Regions from separate parts of the Pseudoalteromonas sp. ECSMB14103 genome, predicted to be linked through region 1. Evidence: predicted binding sites of a transcription regulator. Region 1 holds the regulator's gene; each other region holds the start of a gene.

Region 1 (5,965 bases):
TATTATGCGCGCCCATAATGGGCATACCATTGGGATCTTTACTTGTACCATGGCTTAGTAAAAGCTCACTGCGTTTCGTAAAAACGGTGTCGGCCAGTGTAACAAGCGTACCGCCTTTAGCTTTTATTATTGCCTGTTGCAGCACAGTTATAACGCCTGGGTTAACCTCTGTTAATAGCGCAGGCTTTGCAACGGCATTACTCATACTATTACACCCTCCTATACTTATTAATACAGTGAGTACCGCCAGTAACTTTACCATTATTGCTCCTTAGACAACGTAGGCCATGTAAGGTCCATGTTACCGCGGGTAAGATCATTTGGTGCGTTTAAAGGCTGCAGTTTTTCGCCCGTTGCAGCAAAGCTTGGTACATCTACTTTACTATTAGCGACCGTTGTTGTGATTGGGCACTCGCCGTTATTATCTATATGAAAAAGTGCTGTAGATAGTAACCCTTCGTTGCTATCACCAAGTTGATTATCAAAGTCATCACTAACAACACACCCTTGTACATCGGCATTAAATTGTGGTGTTGGTGTTGGGGTAAAGCCTGCGGCATATTCGCCAAAGCCTTTACTGTTAACGCCACTAAATTGAATGGTGTAGTAGGTTGTTCCACAGTTGTGTGTAGGCGTAAATCCGTATGGTTTACCACAGGTTGTGTCGCCAATAAGTACCACCTCTGCATCTATTCCCTTTAAGCCATTAATAAATGCTTCAGAGGCTGAACAGGTACCTGATGTACTTAGTACATACACTTTAGATAAGTTTAAATCAGGTAATTTATCGCCAGTACTAAAAAACGTTGAGTAATCTATTTCTTCGTCAATAAACGGAAATGGAGAATCGACAGGCTGTTTATCATTTTGTTGCGTTTGATAGTAAAAGCGGTTTTGTACATTGGCACTTCCTGCCACCATATACGCTAGCTGCGCAGACAGCGCTAATAAACCACCGCCGTTGTATCTAAAATCAATAACGAGTTCGTCTACGTTATCGGTTCTAAATTTATTTACTGCATCAATTAGGCCCTCTTGGGCAATACCTATATGGCTATTAAACTGCATATAACCAACGCGCGTGTTATTGCTTGTTACAATCGTTTTTACATTTTGAACAGGCGTTTGCTCAATGTTACCCGCTGTGACGTTAAATGTTTTTTCCGTGCCGTCGTTACTGCGAACAACAATTGTATGCGAATCACCGTTGGTTGGGCTAAATAAGCCTTCGTTTAAAGTATCAATCCCGGCTTGGGTATTGGTATTAATACTTACGCCATCCACTTCAAGTACGGTATCGCCTCGTTGAAAGCCAATTTGGCTTGCTGGTGAGTCATCTTCAAGGTAAGCAACACGTAAAATTCTATCGGCTGAATCACCAATAAATGCCCAGTTAATACCATAACCAGAGGTAACGCCCGATTGTGCTTCTTGGAAGTAATCTTCAGAGGGTTCTGAAAAATGAAAGTTATCTTTTTTAGCGCCTGAATCGGTTAGCTCTTCGGTTTTTAGTTGAGCAAAATAGTCAGCGACGGTATCGAACGATTCAGGGTCGTTATCGGCTATTTCGTCATACCACAGGTATGTTTCGTCGCTCCATGAGCGAAGCCATAGTTTTTCGTATAAGGCTGAACCAGCTTGGTCAGGGTAAGGCTCATTATTATTAAACGGGTCGTTACCTGTACGTGGGTTTTCGCAAAAGTTTTTGAGTTCGTCTGAAGGTTCAAATACACCGGCAGTCCATGTCGGTGTGCTACTTGTAGGTGGCGTGACAGGCGCTGGTGTAGTGTTGCTACCTCCGCCTCCACCACAACCTGTTAAAGCAAAAACTGAGAGCGCGCTAATAATTGCAAGCGATAGAGTGTTGTTTTTAAACATATTCGGTACTTCCTGTAAATAAGTTGTTTAAAATACTACAACACCTGATTATTTATTCAACGTTTTGCTTTTTCTTTATGTAAATAATTGTGTCATTTTTTATTGGTAAAGCAGTATTTTAAGTTCGCTTATTAGCGGGAATATCATTACATTTTTTGTATAGTGCTTTTTAGTGCTAGGTCTTGCTTTTGCCACGCATTAAAAAGTTTTTGTTGTTGTTTTGAAATTTTTAAACCATAGGTTTTTTGCATGTAAGCATAGGCGTCGGCAATTTTTTTACGGGCATAAAATGGTGGCTCAACAACACGTTGCTTAAAGTTTACTTTTACATCGCATTGGCCGTATTGAGTCGCGGCTCCACCTAGCATGCCAAAACGATAATTAGAGCGGTCAGCATTTATTTCGCCAATTGCGGGGGCTAAGTTATTTATATCAGCTTCCATTTTTCGAAATTTTTCGCTGACTTTACGACAGTTTTTCCGCCCACCATTTTGCCAACATTGTAGTTGATGCCCAAACTCCCATGCCGATACAATATGCTCCCATTCAATACGTAAAGCGCGCTTGTTTACTTTGCCTGAGCGGGTAAATGTATTACAATGTATCGTTAAATTGTACTTTCCATACATCTTTTTTATAACCGCTTTCTCTTGGCCCTAAACCTAATAAAGTTGTACTTACTGGTTGAGCATCAATAAGTAAATGCGCGTGTGCATTAGCAATTATTTGCTGTTTGTTGGGGGCTTTGAATGGTTGCCCAGTCATGCCATTAAAACTTTGAGGGTTGCCTTCACTGGTTACAGTTATAAGTGGGGTAGATAAAAAATGCGCAAAGGTTATCTTAGTCGGATTAGTTACTTGTGAAACAATATTATCAATTGATGCGACGTAATCGCTGCTTTTAAAGGGGTTAGCCAGGGTGCGTGTTGCTAAGTGTTTACCATGTACTTTTTCAAGCGGAATAGCACTCATAACCAAACCGCCAAGCAACCAAGCTAGTATTTGTATTCCTAATAAATAGCCCAACCATTTATGAAGTTTACGTGCTGGTTTAAAAATTTTTTTCATGTGTGTTTATCTTATTATTTTTACAAAACATTTTACGCGATGGTTGAGCAAGGTGAGTGCGACAAAATGTCGCACTAGTGCATTAAAATAGCGTTTCAGCACAATAGCGCCAATTGTAAGTAGCAATCGCACTCTAAAATAAGAGTATTACCATATAAAACGTCTATTTATAGGGTGTTGATTTGGTATAAAGGTAAAACTGCGTTAAAGTTTGCATGGTAACCATTAGAGGATAAATACGAGACAATGTCGGAAATTCAATTTTTAAATGTAGATCTAGAGCTTGAGTCAAAACAAGATATTAGTGTGCTGGTGGCCGACCTAAAAAAAGTCGCAACGATTTTACATTATGACAAAGACGAATACCGTCAATTAGCACGTATTGAGGTAGCTGGCGATGTAAAATCACCAGACAAAGCAATAAACCATATATGTGAGCTTATTGAGTCATGTTCACGCAATGCATTAAAGCAATGGTTAAGCTGCTCACGTAGAACGTTTGATATAGGGTTTGAGTCAGGCACGTCGCCAAAATGTTTTAATCAAGCTTTACATGCAGATACACTACTGCGTATATCTGCTATTGGCGCGGGTATGGAAATAACAATTTACCCTCTCGAAAAATAACTTACGTCTTTCGCTCAACAACGGCTGCGGTCATTTTCGATACGCAGCACAGCTCGTTGCGGCTGTTTGTGATTTTTATTTCCCAAACAGAGCTTCGTTTTCCAATATGAAATGCGCGTGCTGTTGCTGTTAATGTACCATTGCGAGAAGCCTTTAAATGGCTTGCACTTATTTCTTGCCCAACACAGTAAAACTTTGTGAAATCAACCACAAAATTAGCAGCATAGCTCGCTACGGTTTCGGCGAGTACAACGTTTGCGCCGCCATGAACCATGCCAATAGGGTTATGGTGTGCAGGGATTGCAGGCATAGTTGCTACTAAGTAATCGTCGCCTATCTCTGTTATTTCTATCCCCATGGTTTTCATTAGCGTCCCTTGGCCATTAATGCCTTCGTCCAATTGTTTACACAATGCTAATGTAATGGGTTGATGCCAAATACTCATATAGATTCCTTTAAATTTATTGTAGCAAGTTACTATTTTTATAGGCTATTTTATAAAGCCTCTAAAATGTACACGTAAGGAAGTAATTTAGCTATTTGAACGGATAATTTAAATTTGCGATTTTTATTTAACTGTATATACTCACAGTTAAATGTACTGTATGGAAAACCAGTTGTATGCGCCCATTAACTAAACGCCAAGCTCAAATACTCGAATTAATTAAAGTGTTTATTAAAGACACTGGTATGCCGCCTACACGTGCCGAAATAGCACAAACGTTAGGGTTTAAAAGTGCAAATGCCGCTGAGGAACATTTAAAAGCCCTTGCCAAAAAAGGGGTGATTAAAATGAAACCTGGCGCAAGCCGTGGAATTCAACTTGTTGAAGAAGAGGAGCCAGAACAATTAGGTTTACCGCTTATTGGCCGAGTTGCGGCAGGTTCACCTATTTTGGCGCAAGAACATGTTGAAAGCCACTGTAAAATTGACCCATTAATGTTTAAACCAGCTGCCGACTTTTTACTGCGCGTAAATGGTATGAGTATGAAAGATATAGGCATTATGGATGGCGATTTACTTGCTGTGCATAAAACACAAGTGGCTGAAAATGGTCAAGTTGTGGTTGCCCGTGTTGATGACGATGTAACCGTAAAACGCATTGAAAAAGCGGGTCGTCAGGTGTTGCTTCATGCCGAAAATGACGAGTTTGCACCAATTAAGGTCGATCTTGAAACTGAGTCGTTCAACATTGAAGGCTTAGCAGTGGGTGTAATTCGTAACGCGGACTGGATGTAGTTTTTCTTATTTTATAAAAAGCGCACTTTTTTGGTGCGCTTTTTTTATTTTTAAAATTTTGTTTTTTTTTTATTCACACTCTTTCATTTCATCCTTAGCCCTTACCACCTCTCGATTTGAGCCATTTTCTTCTATGTTCAACTAAGTCAACTCTCTACTTTTTATATATTTATTGTTTGTTTTTAATACAAAAAACTTGCATGGTGGTTAAATATTAACTAATTGTTAATAAGCTGACGCTGGCAATACTCATCGCTTTTAAGTTTTGAGCACACACAATAAACTTTTGCTAGCGCAGTGAATGCCAATTTTTATAAATAAAACGGCATTAATAAAAAAATAAAAATAACGAATTGGCGTTTAAGCCGTATGCCTCTTCGCTTTGCACTAGCAACAGCATCAAAGGAGTCGTCACATGGGTAAACTTAGTTGTACCTTGTGGCTTATATTGTGTGTTTTTCCGCAGTTAGCCTTGGCAAATAGCCAATTTAATATGCGTAAGGGCGTTACAGATATAAGTGAAAATGTTTACGAATTACACATGACCATATTTTTTATATGTTGTGTGATTGGGATAATAGTGTTTGCCATTATGCTTTGGGCACTCATTCATCATCGCAAATCTAAAGGAGCGGTTCCCGCTCAATTCCACGAAAGCACCAAAGTAGAAATTCTTTGGACCGCCATTCCATTTGTTATTTTAATTGCAATGGCAGTGCCAGCTACAAAAACCTTAATCGCTATGGAAGATGCCAGTAAAGCCGACTTAACAATTAAAGTTACAGGTTCACAGTGGAAATGGCATTATGAATATATGGGAGAAGATGTAGAGTTTTACTCAATGCTTGCAACTCCTCAGGATGAAATAACTAATTTAGCTGATAAAAACCCAAATTATTTACTTGAGGTAGACAAACCCCTCGTACTGCCAATTAATCAAAAAATTCGTTTTTTAATGACCTCAGATGATGTTATCCACTCTTGGTGGGTACCAGACTTTGCCGTTAAAAAAGACGCCAACCCAGGCTTTATTAACGAAACATGGACCAACATAAACGAAGAAGGCATTTACCGGGGTCAGTGTGCCGAGCTGTGCGGTAAGGATCACGGGTTTATGCCCGTTGTGGTAGAGGCCAAATCTGAGGCTGACTTT
Region 2 (5,965 bases), on a different contig from region 1:
CCTGCAGAACTAGCGGGAAAAAGTGATGCTAAGGAGCAGGCACTTGCTTTGCTTAAAAAAGTAGGCCTAAGCCACCGAACAGATCATTACCCATCTCAGCTTTCGGGTGGTGAGCAACAGCGTGTTGCTATTGCCCGCGCTTTTATTGGTACACCCAAAATTTTATTTGCCGATGAGCCTTCAGCTAACTTAGATAGTAAGAACGGCAAAATGATTGAGTCGCTGCTGTTCGACTTAAATTCTCAACATGGTACAACGCTTATTTTAGTGACGCACGATGAAGGACTCGCTCAAAAATGTGAGCATATTATTCAGATAGAAGCGGGCTTACTTGTAAAAAGTGAAGCAGAGGACGTTGCAAATGTGGGCTAAATTAGCGCTTAAATTATTTGCGCGAGAATTTCGAAGAGGTGAGCTAACGGTAATTAGTGCAGCTATTGCCTTAGCGGTATTAACTGTACTTACCTTGTCTATGGTGACAGATCGAATAGCACAAAGCATTGCACAAAAAAGCAGTGCGTTTATTGCTGCTGACCGAGTATTGGCAAGCAGCCATGCCATTGACACCGCTTTTATTGAGCAAGCTAAAAGTCAAAACTTACAAACCGCGCAAATGGTGTACTTCGACACCATGTTATTTGCTAATGACGAAATGCAATTTAGCTCGGTGAAAGCAGCGTCAGACGCATACCCGTTAAAAGGGCAGCTAAAAGTAAAAAACACATTACTAGGTGAAACGGTTATTGCAAACGATGGCCCAAATCCAGGCAATGTATGGCTCAGTGAGTCTGTTTTTTACTCGCTAAACATTGATATTGGCTCGCAAGTTGAGCTAGGTGCTGCGTTATTTAATGTTGAAAAAGTGATCGTTGAGGAGCCTGATGCGCCATTCAATGTATTTTCAAGTAGCCGTCGTGTATTAATAAATATTGCAGATGTGCCAAAAACAGAGGTTGTTCAGCCTGGGAGCCGTGTTTTTTATCGTCAGCTCTATGCCGGTAGTGAAGACGACATAAACAGCTTTTATGACTGGTTAAAGCCACAAATGAAAGAAAACCAACAATGGTACGGTGTTAAAGACCGTCAATCACCAATTTCAAACAGTTTAAACCGAGCAGAGAGTTTTTTATTGTTAGCGGGTTTACTAGGTATTATTTTGGCTGCAGTAGCGATTGCTGTATCAGCCAAACGATACTGCGAGCGCCAATATGACCCAGTTGCGATGATGAAAACATTAGGCGGCAGTCGCTCAATGATCCGCAAAATTTACATGCTTCACTTATTGCTTGTATGTGCAATGGCTGTGAGTATAGGTTTATTGATTGGTTACGGCTTGCAAGAAATAGCCACCGGATACCTTTCAAAAAGTATGGGAAGCGAATTGCCCATGGGTGGATTTAAGCCTTGGCTTGTAGCAATTAGTACGGGTGTAATTTGCGCCGTTATGTTTTCTATTAAACCGTTATTTGATTTGTTCGATATTCCGCCGCTTAGGGTACTGCGTCGTAATTTAGGTGACAAACTAGCGGTGAGCCGCATGCACTTGGGTATGAGTGCATTGACCGTGTTTTTGTTAATGTGGTTATTTAGTAACAATATAAAAATAACGCTAATATTATTTATAACCACACTAACTTTAATTGGCGTGTTGTTTTTAATATCTAAACTTATATTTGGCGGTGGCCGAAAACTGGGTTTAAAACCAGGTAATAGTTGGTCATTGGCTATTGCGTCGATTCAAAAGCGTGCCAATGTAAATGCAGTTCAACTTATTAGTTTTTCGCTCGCCATTAAACTGCTTCTGTTTTTAGTTGTGCTTAAAAATGACATGATTGCTGATTGGCAGTCGCAATTACCAAGCGATGCGCCCAATGCATTTTTAGTTAATATTACGCAAAACGACCTTGAACCAATCAATAATTACCTTGCTGAGAAAGACATTTTAGTGTCTGACTTCTACCCAACGATTCGAGGGCGTGTTAACGCGGTAAATGGTGAGTTGGTTGCACGTGAAGTATCTCTTCAAGACAATGAGAAAAAAGATGAAGAAGCGCGTTCGGGTATTGGCCGTGAGCTAAACTTAACGTGGCTTAAAGATGTACCGGCTCAAAACGAGATAATTCAAGGTGAATGGTTTGGTGAAAACGCAGTGGCCGAGGCATCAGTTGAAGAGTCGATGTTAGAGCGCCTTGATGTTGAAATTGGCGACACACTTACCTTTTTAATTGGCGCGCAGTCGTTCGATGCTAAAATTACCAGCGTTCGCACAGTTAACTGGGCAACGCTTAAACCCAACTTCTTTATTATACTCAGCCCAGATGTACTTAAAGACTTTCCGGCGACTTATATTTCGTCGGTTAGGATAGAACCTGAGCAAAAGCGCGACTTTAGCCAACTGTTGCGCACCTATCCAACCATTACTGCAATCGATGTAGACAACTTTGTAAAGCAAATACAAACCACAATATCGCAAGTCTCACTTGCTATTGGTTTTGTACTTGCCATTGTTGTTTTGTGCGGTGCATTAGTACTCATTTCGCAAGTGCAAGCGAGCTTAGGTGAACGCATGCAAGAAATTGTAATTTTAAGAACATTAGGTGCTAAAAGCCGTTTAATTAAAAATGCGACCTTGTACGAGTTTTTATTATTGGGTGGGTTAGCCGGTTTAGTTGCTGCATTTTTTAGCGACTTAGCGCTTTTGATTGTGCAGCAACAAATGTTTGAACTTACGGGCAAGCTTCATCCACACATATGGATTATAGGCCCGCTTGCTGGTGGTTTATTTGTAGCCGGGTTGGGTTATTTAATGATTGCCCGTACCCTTAAACAAAACACCCAAGGGTTAGTTCGCGCTTTAGGGTAAACTAACTATTATTGCGTTTAAAATGCTCGCTATTTAAGCGAGCATTTTTGTTTTTGCTTGGTACTGGTATTTTATACAGTACTCTGGCATTATTAGCCTAATTTACAATAAAAACAACGAGAATGTGATTTGGCCATTATTTTAGGGATCGACCCAGGATCGCGTTTGACTGGTTACGGTGTAGTTGCTCACCAAGGTGCTAAATTTACTTATTTAGGCAGTGGTTGTATAAAATTAGCCGATCATCCTTTTCCGGTACGTCTTAAAATGATTTACCAGGGCATCACTCAACTTGTTGAGCAGTTTTCGCCTGAAACGTTTGCTATAGAAAAAGTATTTATGGCTCATAATCCCGATTCTGCATTAAAACTTGGCCAAGCGCGTGGTGCTGCCATTGTGGGTGCTGCAATGGCTGATTTGCCAGTGTTTGAGTATTCGGCAAGGCAAATTAAACAAGCTGTAGTAGGCAACGGTGGTGCAGACAAAAGCCAAGTCCAGCATATGGTAAAAAATATTCTAAAATTACCAGGTACGCCTCAAGCCGATGCAGCAGATGCATTAGCAATAGCAATTTGCCATGCTCATTCAGAACAAAATTTAATTAAACTAGCGGGCAGCGCAAGCAAAACCGTTAGAGGACGCTTAAGGAAATAACAATGATAGGCCGCTTAAATGGTATTTTAGTTGAAAAACAACCCCCCGAAATTTTACTTGAAGTAAGCGGCGTGGGTTATGAAGTACAAATGCCAATGACCTGTTTTTACGACTTACCAAAAGTGGGTGAAAACACGATTGTTTATACTCATTTTGTAGTGCGTGAAGATGCGCAATTACTGTTTGGTTTTAATAATAAAACAGAGCGCGCATTATTTAGAGAGCTTTTAAAAGCTAATGGGGTAGGGCCAAAACTCGGGCTCGCTATTTTATCGGGAATGTCGGCGCAACAGTTTGTTAGCTGTGTAAATAATGAAGATGCTACATCGCTGGTTAAATTACCGGGTGTGGGTAAAAAAACAGCTGAACGTTTAGTGCTTGAGATGAAAGACCGTCTAAAAGATTGGGGTAATGATTTATTTACACCATTTAGTGATAGCGCAGTGATAGAGCCTCACAGCGATGCATTAGTTGCTAATAATGCAGCGGATGATGCCGTTTCTGCACTTGTTGCATTAGGGTATAAATTGCCACAGGCACAAAAAGCAGTAAAATCGGTGAGTAAACCGGATATGTCTACTGAGGTTCTTATAAAAGAATCTTTAAAATCGATGTTGTGAGTAACCCATGATTGAAGCGGATCGCTTAATTGACGCGACTGAAAAAACAAATGAAGACTCGATTGACCGAGCAATTAGGCCAAAACTGTTGGCTGATTACCGAGGTCAACCGCATGTTAAGCAGCAAATGGAAATATTTATTGAAGCTGCACGCAGCCGCGATGAAGCGCTTGATCATTTATTAATATTTGGTCCGCCAGGTTTAGGAAAAACCACGCTGGCGAATATTGTAGCAAACGAATTAAACGTAAATATTAAAACCACCTCAGGACCTGTACTTGAAAAAGCAGGCGATTTAGCGGCACTTCTTACAAACCTTGAAGAAGGCGATGTACTGTTTATCGACGAGATCCACAGGTTAAGCCCACAGGTTGAAGAAATACTTTACCCTGCAATGGAAGACTATCAGCTTGACATAATGATAGGAGAAGGCCCTGCTGCACGTTCTATTAAACTGGATTTGCCGCCATTTACGTTAATAGGTGCTACAACACGTGCAGGCTCACTCACATCGCCACTGCGTGACCGCTTTGGCATAGTGCAGCGTTTAGAGTTTTATTCAGTAGAGGATTTATCGCATATAGTGGGCCGCTCAGCTCATTATCTTGATTTAGAAATGTGTGACGATGGCGCTAGTGAAATAGCTAAACGATCACGGGGTACGCCGCGTATTGCTAATCGTTTATTGCGCCGTGTGCGAGATTATACTCAGGTTAAATCTGATGGCACTGTAAATGCAGACGTCGCGCAGCAAGCACTCGACATGATTGACGTAGATAAAAGCGGTTTTGATTATATGGATCGTAAATACTTATTAGCCATCATTGAAAAATTCATGGGTGGTCCTGTAGGGCTCGATAATTTAGCCGCTGCCATTGGTGAAGAGCGTGAAACAATAGAAGATGTTATTGAGCCGTTTTTAATTCAACAAGGGTTTATTCAGCGAACGCCGCGCGGCCGTATTGTGTCTGACAATGCGTACCATCATTTTGGCTTGTTACCTAAAAAAGACTAATTATAAACACCTTTCCTAAACCCTTGCTAAAAATTAGCTTTAGCAAGGGCACTTTCTTTTATAACGTATTTTATCTACGAAAAGTTATTTTCTTTATCATTAACTAGCCTATTGCAAGTAAATTCAACGTAGTTTGCGCTGACAATAGCTGTTTGAGATAGATTTATTATCCAGCGTTCAGGTTAACCAACAATTCACAGGGCGTTAAGGCGTGTGTGGCTATTGTGCCTTTCATAAAATTCAACTTAGTCAGTGCTGACTATGACTGTTTAGGTTTAGTCCAAAATTTCTGGCTCAATAAACAATATTAAATGAATCCGTATATTTTGGTGTAGGCCAAATTTCAGGTAAAAAAAAGCCCGCAAATAATGCGGGCTAACAACAAGTTAAAGGAAGTAATCTGGGGGAACCATGTTTTACACTGTTAGGTTTTATGCAAATAGAGTAAAACAATGTAATACGACTTAAAATCATATTACTAAGAACAGGACATAATGAAACAGTTTCATTTAATGCGCTAGCTCGGTATGGAAGAATAATACGGAATATCTAAAAATTGTTCAAACTAGAAAATTTGTTTTTTCAGATAAAAAAAACTAATGTATTTAGTTTTGTTGTAGTTTGTAAATTGTTCGTTAAATAACCATATATTTTATAAGTTAATGAAAAATAGTACTTAAGTATATTTTTGTATAATTGTTCGGTATTAGTTTTAGTATTCTGGTAGGTAACGTTAACGTGGTTTTGCGTGTTTATGCATTAATTTTGAATAAATGGCGTGTTTTATGATGTTTATTTATATAATTACGCAGC
Region 3 (5,965 bases), on a different contig from region 1:
CTAGGCTAGGGTCGTGGTCTGTAATAAAAAATGCAGATAGCATATTGGCTCAAAAATTAGTCTTTAGGTAGCCAGTTTAATATATTCATCATATAAATAAATACTTAATTAACTAGAGCGGTATAAAAAATGAGTTTGTTTCAATTTTTTAACGTATAGTTTTCAAGTTATTATTTTTTATATTTATTTTGTCAAACTGATAGAGAAGCATTTTGCTATCATATGAATGACACAGATGATAACCAACATGGGGTTACATCAAATTAGTATATAAATATTTGTAGTGAATACTTAAAATTAGGTCAATGAGAGAAAGCAGTGTTTGATTACCAACTAAAAAAAAGTAAACGAAGAAAAACAGTCGCTATAAAGGTTCATGATCAATCTGTCACTGTATATGCCCCCCATTATGTTGCCCAAAAACAAATCGATAGCTGGTTACTTGAAAAGCAACCCTGGATTGAAGCACAATTAAAAAAGCAGCTTAATGCAGTCGATATTAAGCAGTATCCCCTTATACATAATAAAATTAAGATATTTTCTGACTGGGTTAAATTAAGTTTTTTAGAAAGCTCATTATCTGATATTCAAGAGCACAATAATGTTTTGTTAGTAACACACTCTACTAGAGTAAAAAATTACAATGGTAAATACGAAAGCTTGATTAAACAGTATTTAGAAGAGAAGTTGGCGGCGTATATTGAAATGCGTATTAACTATTATTGCAAAATAATGAAAGAAGAATTGCCTCAAAAATTAAGTATTGCCATATATAAGCGCCGTTGGGGGAGTTGCAACAGCAGGCGAGAACTAACTTTTAATTTACACCTAATAGGGGCTCCTCATGCCGTGATTGATTATGTAATTGTGCATGAACTTTCTCATTTGCAGTATTTAAACCACAGTAAGCACTTTTGGGCTAGAGTAGAGGCATTTTTTCCTGATCATAAAATTGCATCAGATTGGCTAAAAGCAAACGGAACAAGTTTACAGTGGGTGTTTTAAGCTAATTTGAATATAGGAATATAGGAATATAGGAATATAGAAGAAGTGGTGGAGGGAGCTGGATTCGAACCAGCGAAGGCTGAGCCGTCAGATTTACAGTCTGATCCCTTTGGCCGCTCGGGAACCCCTCCACACTATTTTTGTTACATTTGGCCCCACTTAACTTAGCGGTAAGAAAAGTGGTGGAGGGAGCTGGATTCGAACCAGCGAAGGCTGAGCCGTCAGATTTACAGTCTGATCCCTTTGGCCGCTCGGGAACCCCTCCAATGCAACGGCGCTGATAATAGCAAAATGTGCCTTTAAGTAAAGAAAAAAGCTAAAGAAAATTTAAATAAAGCCGATAAATATTCATTACTCATTCCAATCGGCTAAAGTCTATGCAAATCGATGATTTGTTAATCACAGAGCAGCAATTAAGTACTCGGTTAAACCAAAGTGTACATGCAGACCGCCGTGGTGAATTTTCATTGCTGTTAGCAATGCTTTCACAAGATGCTTTAGATTTTAGTCAATTTCATTTACCTAAAAGTGAAATTGAAGATAACACAACTCAAGAAGCGCAGTTAAGAGAGCAATTAGGAGCAGGACCAAAGCAGCCATTAGCACCCAGTGAATTTAATATGCTAATTGGGCAGTTTAATGCACAGCGTTTGTCTTCGGTTGGTGAGAATAAAGGCATGGCCGATATAAAGCTAAATCAGTGTTTAAACCCTGAGCCCTTTTCGATTAGAGATGATGTAAACCACATACCCCTACCCATTATAGATAATTGTGAACTTGCTGTGCGCAGGCGTTTACAAAAAGACGAAATAGAAATAGATAATCCTAAAATGGATGTCGCAGGCTTTTATGACGTTCTAACAGACGTAAATCAGCGTGAACCATTACATTTGACGATGGCATAATTTATGATTTCATCAAATAGTGTCTAGTTACACTACCCATCACTGATTAAATTTTACGACTGCACCAAATCCGAATTGACTAAAAATTGATTTAATGTAAAAAAAGCATCCAAAAATTAAATGCAATTGCTATAATGGCTACAAATGGTATGACATGAATGCCGTTATCATTAAACCAAGGTAATTAGGAACGTAATGAAGAAAACATTCACGCTAAATCACGAGAAAATCAAATACCCTCGTATGGTTGATGCTGCAAAGCATGAAGTGAAAAAATATTTGAAAAGAGAGCGCAACAAAACTCTACCAGAAGATGCAGATTATTGGGCATTTGACTGTAAGTTTGGTAAAACGGTTGAAGATGCGCAAGTGGTTCATGTAGCTGAAATCAGCAACTGTATTAGCGATATTGAAAAGCAAGAATTGATGTCTTTTTACTTAGAAATATTGGCAAAACCTGCACAGCGTCAACAGCTAGACCTTGATAACGACGAGTAATAATTAGCGTTTGTGCATATCAAATTATTTAAATGGGCCATTGGCCCATTTTTTATGCCTATAGATTACCTTCAAGCTTTTTTCTTTTGAGCTCGCTCAAAGTATTTTACATCGTTTTAGGGCTTTAACTGTTGAATTGTTATTAACACTACCTTTTCCCTCAATATTAACCACTTCATTAATAGGGGTAGTACTAAACCTAAAAGTTATAGAGGAAGTTGTGTTTAATAAATTTCCGAAGCTACGTATTAAATGTGAGTATTTAATTAGCAACGGAGTGAAGTAAATAATGTACTTCACTTAAAAAGAGGGGATTACGCGCTATGGCATTTTTTGTATTTTTTTGCGCTGCCACAAGGGCAATCATCATTCCTGCCAACTTTTATATCAGCGACCGGAAATATAATACCATCGAGATATCGCCACTGGTGTTGCTCTCTTATAAATTGAGAGCGCTCATGTAACACACAATATAGGTTTTGATAAAAATAGGTAGCTTTAAACTCAACGACCCCTTTATTTTCATCGCTGTTTGTTTCAATAACAGATAAGCTTACAAATCGACAACTGGTCGCAAATTCTTTAATTTCATTTACAGGGTTTTCAGCTTGCTTTTCACTTGCATATGTTTGGTATACGTATTTAGCATTTTTTTGTACGTAAGCTGTATACCTAGAGCGCATTAACTGCTCGGGTGTTTCTGCTTGTTTATCACCTAATAGCAGTGGTTCACAGCAATCTTCGTAATTTTTTTGGTTTCCACAAAAGCAAGTGTTGTTATTTAAATAATTCATAATTGTTACATAAGATTTAAAACATCATTTTAGCAAGCTTGCTGTATGTAAGGTATATCAAGTACGTCAGAATTTTTAGTAAAACAATATAACTTTGTTTTTGTGTTACTTAAGTTAAGCGATAAGTTGCTCAATAACTGATTGTTTAACATATCAGTCCATGTAATGACCGCTGCAAAGTTACCATTATGCAGTGCGCTACGCAGTACATATTCTAGATTTACTAAATGTTTTTGCCTAATGACTAATAGTTTACTTGTGTCTATTGAACATGAATCAAGCAAAGCTTTACTAGGAACATGATCTGGTGCGATTAACAAAGTCCAAGCATTTAAACTATTGTACTGGTGTAGCACCTTTAACAGCTCAAACGTTGCCGATATATCATCTTCGATTTGAATCACGTTAACACAATCAGATAGTTTGTCTTGTTGATAGCTTTTTACTGTTCTTACGGTTATTGGCTGTAACATATTATCTCGCTCACTGGGTTTATATACAGTACGCGTATACAGTAGTTTATACAGTGTTATGGCGCAAGTGTTTTTTTGCTATTTTTTTATACAAATTTATATTCTATTTTTAAGGATATATATTTTAATGTTTATATTGTTGATATTTATCGCTTTTATTTAAATTGGAATGTTAGTGGGTGAGTGTTTTTTATACAGGTTGAAAAGGTTTGCTTACGTTTTTTATAAATTTAAATTATAGCTCTGTACTGTATACAGTACTTTTACGAGCTAAGTTTCGGGCTTTTACTAAGGGGCAGGGGGGATTAAATGGGCATATTGTAATTGATGAATTTGTTCATATAAACTGGCTGCATAACATTGGGCATCCTTAAAACGCTTTGTTTCTATATATTTTCTTAAATCAGCAAGCGCAACTGTAGCTGGCTCATGACCCTGGCTACTCGATAAGCTAAGCCAAGCAACTCCATGAAATACACTTTGTGGAACACCTTGGCCTTTTACAAAAAACAAGCCTAAATAAAATTGCCCTCGGTGATCACCAGACATTGCCGATAAACGCATCCACTTTGCAGCTAAAGCAGGCTGGTTATTTTTTAAATAATATAGCGCCTTATTCAGCGTACTTTGTTGAGAGCTATCATTTTCAGGTGACGAATTAGTATCGCCTGGTTGTGTCACAAAAGACAAAATATTGTCTAATTGTTGTTCTAAATCATAACCTGTTGGTGTGGTTTTTATCATATGCTGTCATTCGGTATAGTTAACTACTTCAATAGTTTAGTATATCGCAAGGTAAAATGTCCTGAAAAATATACTTTTTATGATAAAATCTCGCTACTTTTTATTGTTGTAAGTTCATTATGTTAGAAGCTTTATTTAAAATTAACGAAAATGGGTCCACGGTTCGACGAGAATGCATCGCCGGAATGACTACTTTTATCACAATGGTTTACATTGTATTCGTGAACCCTGCGATGTTAGCAGAAGCGGGAATGGATCAAGGTGCTGCTTTTGTTGCTACTTGTATTGCTGCTGCAATAGGTTGTTTTATCATGGGGTTATGGGCCAATTACCCATTAGCTTTAGCACCTGGCATGGGGTTAAACGCCTTCTTTACGTATGGCGTTGTATTAGGTATGGGATACACCTGGGAAGCTGCGTTGGGCGCAGTATTTATGTCGGGTTGTATATTTTTATTATTAAGTTTATTTAAGGTTAGAGAATGGATAATAAATGCCATTCCATTAGTTTTAAAACGGGCTATTGCGACAGGCATTGGCGCATTTTTAGCCTTAATAGCACTTAAAAATGCAGGCATTATTGTGGCAAGCCCCGCTACATTTGTGCAGTTGGGTGACATAACATCTGCGGGACCGTTACTGGCTATATTTAGCTTTTTTATTATTGCGGCATTGTTATATCGTGATTTTAAAAGTGGAGTGTTGATCAGTATTTTATTGGTTACTGCTATCTCACTTGGTTTAGGTTTAGTTGAATACCAGGGAATTATTGCTGCACCGCCTTCAATTTTACCTACTTTTATGCAGTTGGATTTTGCTGCTGCTTTAGAACTTTCAATGCTTAGTGTTATTTTTGCATTTTTGTTTGTCGATTTGTTTGACACGTCAGGTACTCTTGTAGCTGTAACGCAAAAGGCTGGTCTTGCAGATGAAAAAGGAAACATGCCACGCTTAGGACGTGCACTCAGTGCCGATAGCTCAGCTACCATTGCAGGTGCAATGTTAGGTACCTCAACAACCACATCTTATATAGAGTCAGTTGCGGGTGTATCTGTTGGTGGGCGTACAGGTTTAACTGCAGTGGTAGTTGGTTGCTGCTTTTTGCTAATGATGTTCTTTGCACCGTTAGCTAATATGGTACCAGCTTATGCAACAGCGGGCGCAATCTTATATGTTGCTGTACTTATGTTACAAAACCTAAAGTTTGTGGATTGGGACGATATGACAGACGCTATTCCAGTAGCCGTTGTGCTGTTAATGACGCCGCTTACGTTTTCAATTGCGCATGGTATTGCGCTTGGCTTTATTTCATATACGGCGGTTAAGTTGCTTTGTGGTAAACGCAGTGAAATAACAATTAGTGTATGGATATTAACCGTGTTATTTATTGTTAAATTCGCGTTTTTATCATAAATAACAAAGTTTTGTTTTGATATATAACTACCAGCGACGTTATGTGATTTATCCCTGTTGGGGAAGCTAAACTCTCGGTTATAAAATTTAATGCTAAAAAAGCCCATACACAGTATGGGCTTTTTTTATTATTC
Region 4 (5,965 bases), on a different contig from region 1:
TTAGGCGGAGTTAACCAACAACAATATGCAAAAGCGATGAAAAATAACGAAACACTTCCTTCATTGCACTCAAGTAAATTTGCACCAGATTACAAAGTAGCTTTACCTACTGGTATAAAAGCCATGAGTAATGCGGCAGTTGCATTATTTAATACAAAATAAATCCCACTTAAGGGCTCAGCCATTAAACTTTTGTTGAGCTCTTTTTATAATTAGATTTTTTAAATGGTGCTTTTTTACTGCGCTTGGCAAAACGATTTTTAGGCGGTGTTTGGGGCAGTTTTGAAAATACATGGCTATCGCAATTAGCTGCTTGCATTACAAAGCCTTCAAGCTCCACCAGCAGCGGTTGTAAAAATTGTTGGTAGCTCATTGCTTGTTGAGCAATGCTGCCTAAACTCGCCTCCCACTTTGCTGTTAAGTCAGGACTTGCTAAGCCTTCAGGCAAAACACTAATTAATGCAAGGCCTGTTTCGGTGGCTTTGATTGTTTTGCCTTCACGCTTTAAAAAACGCCGTTTAAATAGCAACTCTATAATGCCTGCACGAGTAGCCTCTGTACCTAAACCATCAGTATCTTTTAATATTTTTTTGATATGTGGATCTTTTACATAACGGCTAATCCCCGTCATAGCACCTAGTAAAGTTGCATCAGTAAAATGAGCGGGAGGTGAAGTAAGCTTTTCTACTACATCACCTTGTGTACATACCAGGTCCATCCCTTTTTCAAGGTAAGGTAAAGTAGCCTCTTCTTTTAATTCTGATTTACCCATTAATACCTTAAACCCCAAACTGACTTCTTGTTTAGCGTTGGCTTTAAATAACCCACCAGCAATTGTCACCTCTGCTTTAGTTTCGTTATAAATATAGTCTGGGTAAAACTGGATCAAATAGTGCCTACAAATAAGCTGATACACTTTTGCTTCATCCTTGGCTAAGCTAGCTGACTTTAATTGCTTTGCCGTAGGTACTATAGCGTGATGCGCAGCTACTTTTGAGTCATTAAAGCACTTACTGCGCTGCTTAGTATTTGCACCATTTACTAACTCCACTTTTTGACCGTCATTAGTTGCAATTGCTTTTAAAATTGAAGGTGCATCTAAATGATGTTCTTTAGGCAAATATCGATTATCTGAGCGAGGATAAGTAATTAATTTATGGCGCTCATAAAGTGTTTGGCAAATATCAAGCACCTGTTGGGCAGCCATACCAAATGCCTTTGCTGCATCTATTTGCAGTGCTGATAGATTATAAGGTAGAGGTGCACTTTGCTTTTTTTGTTTTTGTTCAAGCGATGTCACCTCTCCTGTTTGATTAGTGATACGCGAAGCCACGTTTTCGGCCAATGCTTTATTTAGCACTCGCCCCTCTTCATCTTGATAAGGTTCGCAAGCTTTACTCGGTACCCACTTTGCTTTAAATACCTGCTTCTCAGGAGTAACTAAACTAGCTAGCACCTCATAAAATGGTTTTGATATAAAATTAGCTATTTCTGTGTCACGATTTACCACTAAGCCCAAAATTGGCGTTTGTACGCGCCCAACTGATAGTACATTACCAAACCCTGCTTTTTGTCCCGCTAAAGTATAAGCCCGAGTGAGGTTCATACCAAAAAGCCAATCAGCTCGTGAACGTGCAAGTGCTGATACACTTAGTGAAATAAATTCCCGATTAGAGTGCATACTACCAAGCGCTTTTTTAACTGCAGCTAAGTTTAAATCGCTTATAAGTAGACGCTGAATACCTTGCTTTTTAGCTTTGCTTATTTTGGCTTGTTCTATCACTTCATCTACAAGTAACTGCCCTTCACGGTCGGGATCGCCAGCATGAACTAACGTTGATGCCTGTTTGATTAGCTTTTTTAAAATAGTTAATTGCTTACGAGTTTTAGGTTTAGCTTTTAACTGCCATTGCTCAGGTACTATAGGGAGATGTTCTAATTGCCATTTTTTATAGCGTTCATCGTAATCATCAGGTTCAGCTTGTTCTAACAAATGGCCAATACACCACGAGACACAATCACCATTTGCGACTTCAATGTAACCGTCGTGTTTTTTATGTGGTTTTGGGAGCGCATCTGCAATTGCACGTCCAAGTGATGGTTTTTCTGCGATGTAGAGTTTCATGCGCCGGCCTACAACTGGTTATATAAACAGTATTTTAGCATAACTATTTTAAAGAGGGGGAGTTTTTGATTTATTGTCGGTTCAATAAATAGAGACTGGTAATAATTTGTAAAACTCAAAGCTGGGCTACTAATTAAGCCCAGCTTTATAATTTGAGAATTACCTCACATCAATAGGGTCAGACTCTTTTGCTTTACCTTGTAATATAGATATTTCAACTCGGCGATTCCTGCGCCGGTCTTCATTTGTCTCGTTAGGCACAAGCGGCCGAGTTTCAGCCCGCCCTACAACCATCATTCGTGTTTTATCAAACCCTTGAACTGTTTGCAATTCGCTAGCAACAGCCACTGCACGCTTAGACGACAAATCCCAGTTATTTACGTATAACTCATTTGATACCTGAAAATCATCTGTATGCCCTGATACTGTAATTTCACCTGGTACGTCTTTTAAAAGTTCGCCAATGTCTTGGATAATCGGTTTAAACTTAGGTTGTAAAAAAGCACTGCCCGAAGGAAACGAGCCATTTTCTCTAATACGAATAATAATTTGCTGACCTAATGATTCAAGTTCTATTGCACCATCTATTATTTGCCTTTCTAACTGCTGCGCTATTTTTTTAACTAGCTCATTTGTTTGCTCTTGATCTGCAGCGGATATTGCTTGCTCTGATGATTGCTCTTGTGAGGTACTTCTAGATTCACCACCACGTTTATCGCCTCGCTGTTCTTGCCTGCCGCCCGCTGAACTTTCATCACCAGCCTGAAATTCTAGCATTTGTTGTGTCATTTCAACGGTTTGCTGTTGAATAGTTTCAATGGGTGTAGGCTCTGGCTTACCTGGGGTAAATTCCATAGCGATAACCGATGTCCCTTTTGGGATATCTTTAACTTCGATTTTATTTTGCACACCAAAAGCAAACTTCATAGAACCTGCAATTTGCTTGAATTTAAGTACATCCATTTCTGAGAATGCCAATAAGAGTACAAAAAAGCACATCAATAGCGACATTAAATCAGCAAATGTACCCATCCAAGCAGGCAAACCCGGTGGTGGGCATTTGCACTCTTCATCAGACATGGTTACTCCTCGGTATCAACTTTACGCTTAGACTCAGCCAAGTAGTTTTTCAAAATACCTTCAATAACTTTGGGGTTTTGACCATCTTGAATTCCTAAAATAGCATCAAGAATCAAACGTTGATTCATCGCTTCTTCGTCTTTACGCAGCTCTAGTTTTACCTGAATCGGAATTGCTACTACATTCGCCAAAAATGCACCATATAGAGTGGTCAATAGTGCCACGGCCATTGCAGGTCCAATAGCTTTGGGGTCGTCCATGTTTGATAACATGGCAACGAGGCCTATCAATGTACCAATCATTCCCATTGCGGGAGCTATGTCGGCAAGTGCTTTAAATAAGCCAGCACCTAGTTCATGACGGGTCGTGGTTAGGGAAATATCTTTTTGGAGTGTAGCGCGCACAACATCTGCGTCATGACCGTCAACAAGCATGTCAACGCCTTTACGCATAAATGGGTTTGGGATTTCAGCTTCTTCGAGCGCTAAAAAGCCACCTTTACGAGCAGAGTCCGCAAGCTCTACTGCTTTTTCTATTAACTCTTCAGGCGACTCAATTTTAAACATGAATGCCTTACCAACCACCTTACCTATCCCTAAAAACTGAGACATAGTGAAGTTTGATAAAACAATAAACAGCGAGCCACCAAATACAATTACACTTGAAGGCGCATCGGCAAACATGCCCATTTCACCGCTACTACTCATAAACATAGACATGACAATTAAGCCTATTGCGCCTAGGATCCCTATTATGGTTGCTAAATCCACATTTCCTCCAGAGATTTCATGTTTAAATGCCTTATCATAAACTTTTTATTATTAACTGCTTATCGGCAACATACTGAATTGCTTAAGTCATTTTTGAAAATAAACATAAAAGTTATATTTATTATTTTATATCAAGTTAGACGCTCTGCCTAATTATCGAGTTTTCCTGACTAATAACACTGATTAACACGCGATTAATCGTGCTAAATGTAAAAAACTCATATCATCCTTTGACCTAGTTTAGCATTCCCCCTAAAATTGGCTCCTAAATTTATCATGTAAGCTGAAATAAAGATGGCGACTAAAAAACCTGAAAACTTAAGTTTCGAAAAAGCACTAGAAGAATTATCAACAATTGTTAGTGAAATGGAACAAGGTGATTTATCGCTTGAACAATCATTAAAGCAGTTCGAGCGTGGTATTGCACTCGCTGGTGCGTCATCTGAAAAACTACAGCAAGCAGAACAAAAAGTATCTATTTTAATGGGTAATAGCGAAAAGTCAGCACTTACAAACTTTAATAATGATATGGAATAGTTGTGAGCATAAAAGACTATATTGAACGTGCTCAGATAGATGTAGCTACTACACTCAATAGCTACTTTGAACAACCGCTCGATAGCGATAAAACAATAAAAGAAGCCACTCATTACAGCTTATTTAATGGTGGAAAAAGGCTGCGCCCTTTTTTGGTGTACGCTGTTGGTGAAATGCTAGGCGCTAAAAAAAGTGACTTAGACGTTTTGGCTGCAGCCATAGAATGCATTCATAGTTATTCATTAGTACATGACGACCTACCAGCTATGGATGATGACGATTTACGCCGCGGCTACCCCACTTGCCATATTGTGTATGGCGAAGCGCAAGCCATTTTAGCGGGTGATGCATTACAAACTCTCGCCTTTGAACTTATAGCCACACATAACTTTAATTGCTCAGCGCAATCACAAGTAAAAATGATTGCTGCACTTGCACATGCATCAGGTATTGAAGGGATGGTGGCAGGACAAGGTTTAGACATTGCCGCAACTGACAAAGTTGTTTCTGTACAAGAGCTTGAGCGCATCCATAAGCTAAAAACCGGTGCACTAATTAACTGTGCTATAACACTAGGTGCACTGTGCAGTGAAAAAGCAGATGAACAAACTTTAGAAAACTTGAGCGTTTTTGGGTATGCTATAGGGCTGGCATTTCAAGTACACGACGATATTTTAGACGTGGAAGGTGACACCTTTATACTAGGTAAACCACAAGGCTCAGATATAGAAGCGAATAAAGCGACATACCCGGCGTTATTAGGTATGCTAGGCGCTAAAGAAAAGGCGCAAAATTTAATAACACAAGCCCACGAAGCGTTAGCACTTATTGATGCAGATACTACGCTTCTTGCGTCGCTGGCAAATTACCTTATTGAACGTGACCACTAGTCACAGTTTAAGCGTATTGCAAATAGCACTGACATTATTACTTAACATTCGTTGCTCACTCCCATTTGAAAGCGAATGTGATCGAAGGATATAAAAAAGCCATGACACTTGATAGTAGCAAGTATCCATTACTTAACTTGGTTGACAAACCAGCTCAATTACGAGACTTAGCGCAAGATAAACTTCCCGAGTTTAGCAATGAGCTACGTGAGTATTTACTTAACTCTGTATCGCAAAGTAGCGGTCATTTAGCGTCTGGTTTAGGCACAGTTGAGCTTACAGTTGCACTTCATTATGTATATAACACACCAGAAGATCGTGTAGTGTGGGATGTTGGGCATCAAGCCTACCCGCATAAGATCTTAACGGGTCGCCGCGACCAAATGCATACTATTCGCCAAAAGGATGGTCTGCACCCATTCCCATTTAGAGATGAAAGTGACTACGACACATTCAGTGTTGGCCATTCTAGCACCTCAATTTCTGCAGCTTTGGGCATGTCAATTGCTGCGCAAAAAGAAGGCGCAGGGCGTAAAACGGTTGCAGTTATTGGTGATGGCGCT

What was found. The regulator LexA, encoded in region 1, represses DNA repair genes until DNA is damaged. The targets are predictions, from matches to a motif close to TACTGTATNNNNATACAGTA.
Region 2: ruvC (crossover junction endodeoxyribonuclease RuvC) is a predicted target of LexA. The motif match lies at 2,925-2,944, and genes of this name have one in related genera.
Region 3: RF53_RS04640 (SulA-like leucine-rich domain-containing protein) is a predicted target of LexA. The motif match lies at 3,700-3,719, and genes of this name have one in related genera.
Region 4: RF53_RS17380 (DNA topoisomerase III) is a predicted target of LexA. The motif match lies at 2,138-2,157, and genes of this name have one in related genera.

The regions. Positions count from the first base shown of each region.
Region 1 covers NZ_JWGY01000013.1:24,354-30,318, forward strand. Annotated here, with positions in the region: gene RF53_RS16910 (hypothetical protein) at 1-262, opposite strand, end outside; gene RF53_RS16915 (S41 family peptidase) at 262-1,878, opposite strand; partial or broken gene RF53_RS16920 (endonuclease) at 2,025-2,474, opposite strand; partial or broken gene RF53_RS16925 (hypothetical protein) at 2,476-2,946, opposite strand; gene RF53_RS16930 (hypothetical protein) at 3,193-3,573, shown strand; gene RF53_RS16935 (PaaI family thioesterase) at 3,575-4,018, opposite strand; gene lexA (transcriptional repressor LexA) at 4,195-4,812, shown strand; gene coxB (cytochrome c oxidase subunit II) at 5,228-5,965, shown strand, end outside.
Region 2 covers NZ_JWGY01000007.1:172,523-178,487, reverse strand. Annotated here, with positions in the region: gene RF53_RS12940 (ABC transporter ATP-binding protein) at 1-372, shown strand, start outside; gene RF53_RS12935 (ABC transporter permease) at 362-2,863, shown strand; gene ruvC (crossover junction endodeoxyribonuclease RuvC) at 2,993-3,517, shown strand; gene ruvA (Holliday junction branch migration protein RuvA) at 3,520-4,137, shown strand; gene ruvB (Holliday junction branch migration DNA helicase RuvB) at 4,145-5,152, shown strand.
Region 3 covers NZ_JWGY01000001.1:974,698-980,662, forward strand. Annotated here, with positions in the region: gene RF53_RS04605 (MHYT domain-containing protein) at 1-43, opposite strand, end outside; gene RF53_RS04610 (M48 family metallopeptidase) at 319-1,005, shown strand; tRNA gene RF53_RS04615 (tRNA-Tyr) at 1,052-1,136, opposite strand; tRNA gene RF53_RS04620 (tRNA-Tyr) at 1,186-1,270, opposite strand; gene RF53_RS04625 (VC2046/SO_2500 family protein) at 1,383-1,910, shown strand; gene RF53_RS04630 (DUF6172 family protein) at 2,106-2,408, shown strand; gene RF53_RS04635 (YchJ family protein) at 2,723-3,202, opposite strand; gene RF53_RS04640 (SulA-like leucine-rich domain-containing protein) at 3,232-3,675, opposite strand; gene RF53_RS04645 (tetratricopeptide repeat protein) at 3,964-4,419, opposite strand; gene RF53_RS04650 (NCS2 family permease) at 4,539-5,831, shown strand.
Region 4 covers NZ_JWGY01000014.1:2,357-8,321, forward strand. Annotated here, with positions in the region: gene RF53_RS17375 (M20 metallopeptidase family protein) at 1-162, shown strand, start outside; gene RF53_RS17380 (DNA topoisomerase III) at 185-2,125, opposite strand; gene RF53_RS17385 (flagellar motor protein MotB) at 2,285-3,205, opposite strand; gene pomA (flagellar motor protein PomA) at 3,208-3,975, opposite strand; gene RF53_RS17395 (exodeoxyribonuclease VII small subunit) at 4,270-4,512, shown strand; gene ispA ((2E,6E)-farnesyl diphosphate synthase) at 4,515-5,402, shown strand; gene dxs (1-deoxy-D-xylulose-5-phosphate synthase) at 5,504-5,965, shown strand, end outside.